DNA from 4 places in the Shewanella sp. BJSY2023SW007 genome. Region 1 is predicted to be linked to each of the others. Evidence: predicted binding sites of a transcription regulator. Region 1 holds the regulator's gene; each other region holds the start of a gene.

Region 1 (3,126 bases):
CCGCAAGCTGTCGGTGCATGACAACATCATGGCCGTGCTGCAAACCCGCAAAGAACTCAACAGCGACGAGCGCGAGGAACAACTCGAACAGCTGCTGGAAGAATTCCACATTACCCACATACGTGACAGCCTGGGGATGTCCCTCTCCGGCGGTGAACGCCGCCGGGTGGAAATCGCCCGGGCATTGGCCGCCAATCCACAGTTCATTCTGCTGGATGAGCCGTTCGCCGGTGTGGATCCCATCTCAGTTATCGATATCAAGAAAATCATCGAACAGCTTAAGTCCCGCGGTTTGGGGGTGCTGATCACAGACCACAATGTTCGCGAAACGCTCGACGTTTGTGAGCGAGCCTACATTGTCAGCCATGGGCAGTTGATCGCCGAGGGCACACCCGCTGAAATCTTGGACAACCAGCAAGTGCGTGCTGTGTACTTAGGCGAACAATTCAGGCTATAGTTAGGATCATGTCATCCGGCGGCAATTCCGGGTATTATAGTTTGTTATTATTGAATTTTTTCCTTGAAAAATAACGAGTAGGGATTAGCGGTATAATGAAAGCGTCACTCCAGCTCAAACTAGGTCAACAGTTGACCATGACACCTCAGTTGCAGCAGGCCATTCGCCTACTGCAACTGTCGTCCCTTGAGCTGCAGCAGGAAATCCAGGAAGCCTTGGAAGCCAACCCTCTGTTGGAGATGGCCGAGGACAGCCAGGAGGAACAGATTGACGACAATCACAAGGAAAACGACGCCGGCGAACTGAGCGCCAAGCAGGAAGATGGTTCCACAGTAGAAACCTCAGAGGCATTGAACAATGAGTCTATGCCGGATGAATTGCCTATGGATACCACCTGGGATGAAGTCTTTACCGCCGCCAGCGCCTCAGGGCCAGCCATGGGCCGTGAAGATGATATGCCCTTTCAGGGGGAAACCAGCGAAGGTCTCTATGAACACCTGGAATGGCAGAAGAACCTGACCCCGTTTTCCGATACCGACGACGCTATTGCCACCGCCATCATAGATGCCATCGACGAGCAGGGCTATCTGACCCAGAGCACAGAGGAGATCCTCGAAGCCATGGGTAACCCTGAGATTGAGCTCGATGAAGTCGAAGCGGTACTCAAGCGGATCCAGCACTTCGACCCTGTCGGCATCGCCTCCAGAGATCTGCGCGAATGTCTGCTGATCCAGTTGCAACAGTTCAACGCCGACACCCCGCATCTGGCCGATGCCCGCTTGTTGATCGACGAGCATCTGGATCTCATCGCTACCCGCGACTTTCGCACCCTGATGCGCAAGACCAAGCTCAAGGAAGATCAACTGCGTGACGCCATCAACCTTATTCAGAGCCTCAATCCCCGCCCCGGTTTGCTGGTGCAGCCGATGGACGAGGAATATGTGATCCCGGATGTCAGCGTCTGGAAGAAGAACGGTCGCTGGGTGGTAGAGCTCAATCCGGACTGTATGCCCAAACTCGGGATCAACCAACAGTATGCTGCCATGGCCCGCAGCGCCCGCAGTCAATCAGACAGCCAGTTTATTCGTGGTCATCTTCAGGAAGCCAAATGGTTTATCAAGAGCCTGGAGAGCCGCAACGACACCCTGCTCAAGGTGGCCAACTGCATAGTGCAGTTCCAGCAGGGATTTTTCGAATATGGTGAAGAGGCCATGAAACCCATGGTACTCAACGATATCGCCGAGGCGGTCGAGATGCATGAATCGACCATCTCCAGGGTCACCACTCAAAAGTATATGCATACCCCCAGGGGAATATTTGAATTGAAGTACTTCTTCTCCAGCCATGTCGGTACCGAAGATGGCGGAGAATGCTCTTCCACGGCGATCAGGGCTTTTATCAAGAAGCTCGTGGCGGCGGAAAACCAGAAGAAACCTTTGAGCGACAGCAAAATGGCACAACTTCTGGCAGAACAGGGAATCAACGTTGCAAGACGCACCATAGCCAAGTATCGCGAGGCTATGATGATACCACCGTCGAACCAGCGTAAGAGTTTATAAATCCACAGTTGGAAATTGGAGGAATCTTTCTATGCAAATCAACCTGACAGGACATCATATCGAGATCACCGACTCACTGCGTGACTATGTGGAAAGTAAGTTTTCGAAACTTGAACGCCATTTCGAACAGATCAATAATGTGCACGTTGTGCTCAATGTACAAAAACTGCAACAGATTGCCGAAGCCAAGATCAACCTCACAGGCGGCGAAGTCTATGCAACTTCTGAACATGCCGACATGTATGCCGCCATCGACGTTCTGATTGATAAATTGGATCGTCAGGTCATTAAACACAAAGAAAAGCTGACAAAACACTAACGATGGAACTGAGTACCATCCTGCGGCCGGAGTGCACTACCTGTGCCACTCCGGGCAGTAAGAAAAAGGTACTGGAGCTAATTAGCGATCTCGCCAGCGCCCAGTACCCCACCCTTTCCTCTCAAGCGATTTTTGAAAGCCTTTTGGCCCGCGAAAAGATGGGGAGCACAGGTATAGGTAATGGTATTGCGATTCCGCATGGCCGGCTGCCTGATATCACAGAGCCGATTGCCGTGCTGGTCAAATGCGAAGAGCCTATCGCCTTCGATGCCATAGACAACCAACCGGTGGACATACTATTCGCTCTTCTGGTGCCCGCAGATCAATGCCAGCAACATCTGAGTACCCTGTCTGCCATGGCTGAAAAGCTCAGCGATAAGGCAATACTCAAGCAGTTGCGTAAATCCCGCGATGAAACAGAACTCTATCAGGTGATCACAGGATGAAACTCGCGATAGTCTCAGGCCGCTCCGGTTCCGGAAAATCCGTTGCCCTCAGGGTACTCGAAGACCTGGGTTACTACTGTGTGGATAATCTGCCCCTGCCCATGATAGGCAGCCTGCTGGAAAACCTCCGCGGCAGCAATGATCTGGTCGCCATCAGCATAGATGTGCGCAACATGCCGGATCAGGAAAAGGTGCTGGAAAAACAGTTGGCGGCGCTGCCGGAAAACACCCAACTGACCAGCTTCTTCCTCAACGCCTCCGATAAAGTACTCCTAAAACGCTACAGCGAAACCCGCAGACTACACCCTCTATCCAAAAGCACTGTCTCGCTGCAGGATGCCATCA
Region 2 (3,126 bases), on a different contig from region 1:
GACGGGCAGCGTTTTCCAAACGCTTAAGATTGGACAGCTGTCTGGCACCAAGCCAAGTCAGCACTATCAAGGCAACCAATAGAGAGCCAAAGGCGAGATAACTGCCGCCGTGTAACAGGCTCCACAGGGGGTAAAGCAACAAGAGCAACAGCAGATAAAACTGCCACCGGCTTAATATCAATTTCGAAAGACCTTGGGATGTTTGCATCGCACGCTCCTTGCATGAACAATCTCAGCCCAAGCCACCCTACTCCTTTAGTGTGATAATGAATATTATCCTTTGCTCCTATTCCCTTCAGTGAAATAACGCCCTTGCTTCCCCCTCCGCTAATTTAAGCAAAACATGATACAGCTCATGTTTTAACAAGGCGATTTACCCAATTAACAACTCTGACAACATTTGTTGATCGAGATCAGCTTCAGTTTTAGCAAATTTGATTAGTTTAGCTTTGACTTTACAAGAAAGAGGACTTCAGTGATGGCATTCTGGTTAGATCTAATGTTCGGAAACCCCATAGGTTTACTGTCGATGATAGTTATCTTCAGTACTATCGGGATCATCTCCTACATTATGTGGATGTTTATTGTAAAGTCAGCAAAGCCTTAGCTTTGACTTCCATGTTCTTTTAAATGCAATGACATTTTTGAGTATTACTTGGGCAGCCCTGTGGCTGCCCTCTTTTTTAGTGCGATTAAGCCGCGTGTTTCCGCACCTGGGCAATAGCATTGATAAATTGCGGTCTTGCCTTGATAAGGTATTGCAACTCCTCCTGACTCGGTTCTCCCGGAGGAAGGCGCAACACTCTTCGATTTAAATGCTTACGGGCTGCCATCGCTATCTTGTACTCGGCGGTGGGGCCTTGAATAGCGTAATGGCGTTCATTTCCCAGGCTCTCGAGTATATGCGCCTTGAGCAGCGCCTGTACAGGAGCCTCATTTTGCGGCAGGGTCAAAACACTGGCTCCCTGCAGGAAGAACTCTCGTAACAGGGCCCGCTCGGCCGGATCCAACAACCTCACCTTAGCTTCAATCATTTCGTTGATTCGGCGCTCACTCAAACGACTTATCGCTTCATCCAACAAAAAGTTGACAGCCAGCGCGCCGATATAGGCCAAAGCCAGTAGCAATGTCAGGCCAATATAGTGGGCATTGGTATCTACCCAGGATTCCAAATGCAACAGAGCCAACAAGGACTTTGGCATAAACAGCAGCAATGTGGTGATCAGCAGCACCCACAATGTCAGTTGCAATGCAGCGGCCTTGAACTTGCCCTCTTTCAATACCTCAAATTTCAGTCTCTTCATGGCTCTATCCAGCGTCAGAAAATTGTTCCAATCACTAATCAAGCAAAACCAATGCCAAATTCATTCAAAGTACCGCGGCTTAATATAACGACAAAAAAACCGCGAAAGTCAGATGCGAAGCTATGCTTAAAGCTATCCAAAGCAAGCACTTAAAATAGTTGATATTAATGCCAGATTTTATACAACAGCTCATCAGTAGTCCCATAGGCCGCAGGCTGACTCTGGCTATTATCCTGTTCAGCTCTCTGATCACTCTGGTGACCACAGGTTTGCAGTTGGTTTCTGATTACAAGGGGGACATTGGCCGAATCAACGATGAGTTTGCCAATATTGAAAAGGCTAACCTGGATGTGCTGGCGGCAAGTATCTGGGTGATAGATGAGAGACTTATCAAGACTCAACTCAACGGTCTCAATCAACTGCCGGATACCAGCTATGTGGTCATAAAAGATGACAGCGGTAAAGAATGGACAGCCGGCGAGTACAGAGACCAAGGTGTAATAGAGAAGCGCTTTCCTCTGGTGCACAAGACCAGCAGCCAGAACTTCAATGTCGGTGAGCTAAGAGTTCAAGCCGATCTCTCCAAAATCTACGACAGATTGGTGAACAAGGCCTTACTGATACTAGTGGCCAATGGTATCAAGACCTTTCTGGTGGCCGGTTTCATTCTCTATCTGGTTTGGGCCACTATTACCCGGCACCTGTTGCAACTGAGTGAGTACTGCTCACAGCTCGATTTGGAGCAGGATTATCAACCACTGCAGTTTAAGCGCCGGGATAAACAGGATGAATTTACCCAGGTTGCCCTGGCCATCAATTTGATGCAGCAACAGCTGCGCGCCTCCTTCACCCAGTTGAACCGCTCCCGCTACGAACTACAAGAAGCCCTGAGCGACAGGGAAAGACTACTGGAACTGGAACGCAGCTATAAAGATGAGTTGGCAAGGCAGGTCAAAGAGCAAACCAAAGAACTTGAACAGTCGCTGTTGGTGTTGGAACGGGCTCAACAGGTGATGGTCGAACAGCAGAAAATGGCCGCGCTCGGCGGTCTGGTATCCGGCATAGCCCATGAGATAAACACCCCGATAGGTATCTGCCTCACCGCTGCCAGTAGTCAGTTACAGCATATCAATGAATTGGTTGAGCTGTTGCAAAACGATGGCGCTACACTAGAAGAGCTCAATACCATCCTCAACGAATATCAACAAAGCTGTGAACTGATCATCAGTAATATTACCCGCGCCAGTAACCTGATCCAGAAGTTCAAGGCGATTGCTGCCGAGCAAGGCAATGAGGTGCACGAACAGATGCTGCTACCCCAGGTATTGCAGGAATTTGCCGATGCTGTAGCGCTATCTTTCAAGCAATTACAGGTAGATGTGGAGATTCAGGTCGAGGCCGATCTTTGGCTTACCAGCAGCCACAGCCTGCTGAAGCAGATAGTGATCAACATACTTTCCAACGCCTATGCGCACGCCTTTGAGGGTGATTCCAACCATAAGATCAGCATCAGCGTACAACAGCAGGGTCAAGAACTACTGCTGGATATCGAAGACAATGGCAAAGGAATCGCTCCCGAGATTGCCGGCCAGATCTTTGAGCCTTTCTTTACCACCAGTAGACGAACCGGCGCCACCGGGCTTGGATTGGCGGCGGCCTTCAATGCCGTCACACTACTGAAGGGCAATATCACCCTTGCCAATGACTCAAACCTCGGCGGCGCTCACTTTAGGGTTCGCTTCCCGGCTGTGATAGAGTCCCGCCCCGTCGATGACGACAGGGTGGAACTCTTTATTTAGATTACTCGGCGTATCTCTGAGTC
Region 3 (3,126 bases), on a different contig from region 1:
ACAGTAGCCAACCGCCGCCGACACCGAGGATCCCGCCAAGGCCAAACTGTTTGATAAAGCTCAGTGCCAGATAGCTGCCCGAGAGTTCATCGCCACTGCTGCCAAGAATGGCAATCAGAGTCACGGTCAAAAACACGGCCATGGGGTCGTTACAGCCAGATTCAATTTCCAGTGTCGAACCGACACGCTCATTCACGTTTTTGCCTTTCAGCAGGCTAAATACCGCCGCAGCATCGGTCGAGCCGACAATAGCCCCCACCAACATGCCCTGAAGTAAGTTGAGATCGAACAGCCAGGCAGCCAACAAACCTGTCAGCGTGGTGGTTAACGCCACCCCAAAAGTGGCCAAGGACAAGGCCGGCCACAATGCCACCCTGAAACTGGCAACCCGGGTACGCATGCCACCATCAAGCAGAATAACCGCCAGCGCCAGGTTACTAACCAAATAAGCAACTGAATAGTCGTTGAATACTATGCCGCCGGGACCATCTTCACCGGCAAAGATACCCACAGCGAGAAATACCACCAAAATAGGAATACCGAGTCGCGACGATACTGGGCTGAGCAGTACGCTGACTGCGACAAGCAAGGCCCCGACAAGGAAAAAGCTGTTGATGATATCTGCGTTCAAATGACCCTCCAGTTGAAAATGCGGGGAAGCTAATAAAAGAGAAACCTGGCTCTAACGAGACTCCGGAAAACACGTGGGTTACAGGCGGGATTATATCATTAATTAGGGTTATTTTTCAGTAGAAACAGTTGACTTATTTTTGCTTTTAGCGAAAAAAACCAGAAAAAGAAGCCAGGTAACCCATTAAAAAATAGAATATTTACCCATAAAACATCAAATGCGCACCCAAAGAAACATAAACTCAAATTAATGAAAAAAAACCTATTTTTTCAATTAACTAAAGAATTTGAAATCCAAGAATTCTCGTCAAGATATCAGTTATAGCTTTCTGGTAAACAGTCAGTGTCACAATGACAACAATTAATGTTAAAAGGACACATTAAACACAATCAAAATGACAGTATCAAAAGCACACAAATAAGTAATACACTGATTAAAAACAAGAATAAAAGTTGGCACGTTAGCTGCTCTATGGAAGGAAACCTATCAAATAGACTTTGTCAGAGGGATGCCAATGAGCAGACAAAAATTCACCCTGATCGCACTGTTACTTGTGTTGGTCGCTTCTTTCACTGTGCTTCTCAGTATCGGCAGTGAAATCTATCGGGAAAAACCACCGATTGCCGATACCTATAGCGACAGCCAGGGCCAAGTGGTTTTCAGCGGCAAGGATATAGAACAAGGGCAGTTGGTTTGGCGCTCCATGGGCGGGCATCAACTTGGCTCCGTCTGGGGCCATGGTGCTTATGTGGCTCCGGATTGGACTGCAGACTGGCTACACCGTGAGGCCGAAGCCTGGCTGGATATTCGCGCCAAGGAGACATACAACAAACCTTTCAATAGCCTGGACAAGAGTACTCAGGCCGCATTGGAGCAAGCTTTAAGGGATGATTTGCGCCATAACACTGTCACTACAGACGAGAGAGGTCACACACGGGTAATGCTTTCCGACACCCGTATCGCCGCCATGGCGCAAGTGAGTCAGCACTATCAATCTTTGTTCGGTGACGATCCCGCGTTGAATGAGCTACGGGAAGCCTATGCGATGAAAACCAATACCATAGGATCTGCCGAGCGCCGTCAACAGCTCAATGCCTTCCTGTTTTGGGGCGCTTGGGCCGCAGTGACCGAACGCCCGGATGCCAATTACACCTACACCAACAATTGGCCCTACGATCCGCAACTGGGTAACACACCGACCTCAGACAATATCGTCTGGTCGATTCTGAGCATAGTGACTCTGCTGGCCGGTATCGGTGCCCTGGTTTGGTATCACGCAGCCGGCAAACATGAAGCCCTGCCGGCTCCCGCCACAAAAGATCCCCTGTTCAGACACAAACCCACACCGTCACAAAAGGCCACAGGTAAATATTTCATTACCGCTATCGGCCTATTTCTGCTGCAGATACTGCTAGGTGGCGTCACGGCGCACTATGCGGTTGAAGGCCAGGAGTTTTACGGTTTTCCCTTGAGTGAGATCCTGCCCTATTCAGTGACCCGCACCTGGCATACTCAACTGGCTGTATTCTGGATAGCGACGGCCTGGCTCGGTACCGGACTCTATATCGCGCCGGCGCTTTCCGGCCACGAGCCCAAATATCAACGCTTCGGTGTCAACCTATTGTGGGTCGCTCTGCTGGTAGTGGTGCTGGGCTCCATGGCCGGTGAATGGCTGGGGGTACAGCAATATTTCTCACTGGACAACAACTTCCTCTTCGGTCACCAGGGATATGAATACATAGATCTCGGCCGGGTGTGGCAACTGCTGCTGTTGGCCGGATTGATGATCTGGCTGGCGCTGGTGAGCCGCGCCATGTTGCCCGCCCTGAAACAGGAGTCTGAGCTAAAACCTGTGCTCTGGGTGCTCTATGCCTCCTGTGTTGCCATCGGCCTCTTCTATGGTGCCGGGCTGTTTATGGGCAAGCACACTAACCTTGCCATCGCCGAATACTGGCGTTGGTGGGTAGTACATCTGTGGGTTGAAGGCTTCTTTGAAACCTTTGCTACCTCGGTTATCGCCCTGATGTTTGTGCGTCTTGGCCTGATCCGTGCCCGCAGTGCCAATAGTGCGGTACTCTTCTCTACCCTGATCTTCCTGACCGGGGGCCTGATAGGCACACTGCATCACCTCTATTTCACCGGCACACCCACTTCGGTCATCGCCTGGGGCGCTATCTTCTCGGCGCTGGAAGTGGTGCCTCTGGCCCTTATCGGTTTTGAAGCGGTAGAAAGCTATCGCCTGCGCCGGGCCGCTCCCTGGATGCAACGCTATCACTGGGCCATCATGTTCTTTGTTGCCACCGCTTTCTGGAATCTGGTGGGCGCCGGTGTACTGGGCTTCCTGATCAATCCACCGATTGCCCTCTATTACATTCAAGGGCTGAATACCACGGCCACCCACGCCCACGGCGCCTTTATGGGAGTCTACGGCATGCTGGGGATAGGCCTGATGTTGTTCTGCCTGTCGGGACTTGCCGGTAAACTGCGCTGGGAAG
Region 4 (3,126 bases), on a different contig from region 1:
CGGCCAACAATATTGCCAACGTCAATACGATAGGCTTTAAAGAATCCCGGGCCGAGTTTGCCGATGTGTACGCCAGCTCGATTTTCTCCAACGGCAGAACCACAGTGGGCGGCGGTGTCACCACCACTCAGGTGGCGCAGCAGTTCCATCAGGGTAACCTGAACTCCACCAACAACGCGCTGGATATGGCGATCAACGGTGGTGGTTTCTTCGTGACATCATCCAGTGTCGGCAGTCAGGATTACTCTTTCACCCGCGCCGGAGCCTTCAAGCGTGATGACAACGGCTTTCTGGTCGATGCTGCCGGTAATTATCTGCAGAGCTTCCCGGTCGATAAAGATGGTAACTCCACTTCTGTAAGTCTGACTACCACCAAGCCGGTGCAGATCCCGGACACTGCCGGTAGCCCGCAGAAAACCAACAATGTTGGCATCAGCATGAACCTGGACTCCACTCAAGAAACTAAAGATCCGGCGCTGTTTGACCCATCCAAGTCAGATACTTTTAATAACTCCACTGCAGTGACCATTTATGACTCTCTGGGTAACTCCCACACCTTGACCACTTATTTTGTGCGTCCGGAAAATGGTGCTCATACCGGTGAGAGTAACTGGGTGGCCTACTACGCCATTGACGACAAGCCGGTCAATCTGGGTGGCGGCGCCGGAACCTACAACACGGACACTAACGGTGACGGTACTGCGGATGGTACAGGCACAGCACAAACTGCAGGTGGCTGGACTGGTGCCGTGCTCAAGTTCAACGATGTCGGCGGTTATATAGGTTCCGATCCTGCGGTGATCACCACAGAGCAGTTGGGAGTTGGCGGGGCCAACGTTCTTGGCCCTGCTGCTGACGGCACTCAAGCGATAACCATAGATTTCAATAATCCGACCCAGTTCTCGGAAAAGTTCAACGCCACGGAATTGACGCAGGATGGTGTGACAGTGGGCCGTTTGACTAATGTGGAAGTGGGTACTGATGGTTTGATCTCTGCCAAGTACAGCAATGGCTCAACAGTGCCCCTGGCACGGGTGGCGTTGGCACGCTTCTCCAATGAGCAGGGACTGAGCCAGGTGGGTAATACCTCCTGGAAAGCCAGCCTGGATTCAGGCGCGGCGCTGGCCGGTGAGGCCAACAGCGGTGTGTTTGGCAGTATCCGTTCATCAACACTGGAGCAATCCAACGTTGACCTGACCACTGAGCTGGTGGATTTGATTTCGGCCCAACGTAACTTCCAGGCCAACTCCCGTACTCTGGAAGTGAACAACACACTGCAGCAGACAGTACTGCAGATCCGCTAAGCCTTCCTGTGCAAGACATTGCCGCCCGGCAACGTCTTGCCGCACCTTCGCCTATTAATTCCCAAGTTACTGAAGTTCTTCTGCTGTCCTAGTGCTCAACTGCTCATTTTATTGGCACGATGTTTGCTTTTACCTGAATAGGTAAAAAGATTGACGGAGCAGCAGGTGGACAAACTTCTCTATGTCGCCATGACTGGCGCCAAACAAAACATGAATGCGCTGGCGGTTAGGGGTAACAACCTGGCCAATGCCAACACAGATGGTTTCAAGGCCGACATGGCTCAGGCTCGTGCGATGCAAGCCTTCGGCGAAGGCTTGCCGACCCGGGTGTTCGCCATGACAGAGTCGCCCTCGGCCAACTTTCAGTCCGGCCCTATCAAATCGACCGGGCGGGATCTGGATATTGCCATCAAAGATCAAGGCTGGATTGCGGTGCAGGCCGCCGATGGCAGTGAGGCCTATACCCGCTCCGGTAGTCTGAGTTTTGACACCACAGGTTTGCTGCGTAACGACAGGGGCAACCCTGTGATGGGTGATAACGGCCCGATAGTGCTGCCGCTGCCGATAGACAAAATCCAGATTGCCACCGACGGCACTATCTCCATTCGTCCCCAGGGCGCAACCGCCGAGGTGATAGAAGAGGTGGGGCGCATCAAGCTGGTCAACCCGGGCAATGAGAACCTGATGCGCGGTGAAGATGGCTTGTTCCGCACTCTGGATGGCAATCCGGCCGCCGCCGATCCCTTTGTCAACGTGGAAAGCGGCGCCGTGGAAGGCAGCAATGTCAATGCCGTGGATGAGATGGTCAACCTGATTGAGTTGCAACGTCAGTTTGAGCTGCAGGTAAAAATGATGAAAACCGCAGAAGAGAACGACAAGTCGTCCGCTTCACTGATGCGCATTAGCTAGGAGTAATTGATATGCATCCCGCGTTATGGATAAGTAAGACTGGGTTAGATGCCCAGCAAACGGACATCTCGGTGATTTCAAATAACGTCGCTAATGCCAGCACCATAGGCTACAAGAAGGGCCGGGCGGTATTTGAAGACTTACTGTATCAGACGGTCAATCAGGCCGGTGGTATCAGTGCCTCCAACACCAAGTTGCCCAACGGCCTTAACCTGGGCGCAGGCACTAAAGTGGTGGCCACCCAGAAAATTTTTTCCCAGGGTAATTTGCAAACCACAGATAACGCGCTGGATATGATGATTGAGGGCCCGGGCTTCTTTGAAATTCAACTGCCTGATGGCACCACTGCCTACACTCGTAATGGCCAGTTCAGTTTGGATGACACCGGCCAGATAGTGACTTCCGGCGCCGGCTATGTGTTGCAGCCTGCTATTACCATTCCGGACGATGCCACCAGTATTACGGTTTCCGCCGAAGGTGAAGTGTCGGTTAAAACCCCTGGAGCCGCCGAAAACCAGGTGGTGGGCCAACTGACTATCTCTGACTTCATTAATCCATCCGGCCTGGATCCCATAGGGCAAAACCTCTATCTGGAGACGGGCGCCAGCGGCACCCCAATTCAGGGGACTGCCTCACTGGACGGTTTGGGCTCTATTCGTCAGGGGTCGCTGGAAACCTCCAACGTTAACGTGACCGAAGAGCTGGTTAACTTGATTGAGAGTCAGCGGATCTACGAAATGAACTCCAAAGTCATTTCGGCCGTAGACCAGATGCTGGCCTACGTGAACCAGAATCTGTGATGAGGTGATGTGATGAAACCCTTGTTCCTTATCATTCCGGCTTTATTTCTGGGGGCTTGCACTGCTACCCAGAATAAACCCATAGCCGATGATCCCTATTATGCGCCTGTGTA

What was found. Region 1 encodes sigma-54, which starts transcription at its own class of promoters, with help from an activator protein. Its sites were predicted from a motif close to GTTGGCACGNNNNTNGNNT; they were not measured.
Region 2: the regulator sigma-54 is predicted to act here: its motif matches at 1,345-1,363, upstream of ACMHXE_RS18390 (superinfection exclusion B family protein).
Region 3: the regulator sigma-54 is predicted to act here: its motif matches at 1,083-1,101, upstream of ACMHXE_RS16040 (nitric-oxide reductase large subunit).
Region 4: the regulator sigma-54 is predicted to act here: its motif matches at 1,415-1,433, upstream of flgF (flagellar basal-body rod protein FlgF).

What each region holds. Positions count from the first base shown of each region.
Region 1 covers NZ_JBKORL010000105.1:14,138-17,263, reverse strand. The annotation lists gene lptB (LPS export ABC transporter ATP-binding protein) at 1-457, shown strand, start outside; gene ACMHXE_RS18850 (RNA polymerase factor sigma-54) at 553-2,016, shown strand; gene hpf (ribosome hibernation promoting factor) at 2,048-2,335, shown strand; gene ptsN (PTS IIA-like nitrogen regulatory protein PtsN) at 2,338-2,781, shown strand; gene rapZ (RNase adapter RapZ) at 2,778-3,126, shown strand, end outside.
Region 2 covers NZ_JBKORL010000101.1:93,304-96,429, forward strand. The annotation lists gene ACMHXE_RS18380 (bacteriohemerythrin) at 1-208, opposite strand, end outside; gene ACMHXE_RS18385 (DUF3149 domain-containing protein) at 479-607, shown strand; gene ACMHXE_RS18390 (superinfection exclusion B family protein) at 693-1,304, opposite strand; gene ACMHXE_RS18395 (ATP-binding protein) at 1,472-3,103, shown strand; gene pepT (peptidase T) at 3,105-3,126, opposite strand, start outside.
Region 3 covers NZ_JBKORL010000092.1:50,445-53,570, reverse strand. The annotation lists gene ACMHXE_RS16045 (potassium/proton antiporter) at 1-631, opposite strand, end outside; gene ACMHXE_RS16040 (nitric-oxide reductase large subunit) at 1,146-3,126, shown strand, end outside.
Region 4 covers NZ_JBKORL010000086.1:7,252-10,377, reverse strand. The annotation lists gene flgE (flagellar hook protein FlgE) at 1-1,304, shown strand, start outside; gene flgF (flagellar basal-body rod protein FlgF) at 1,470-2,213, shown strand; gene flgG (flagellar basal-body rod protein FlgG) at 2,225-3,013, shown strand; gene flgH (flagellar basal body L-ring protein FlgH) at 3,026-3,126, shown strand, end outside.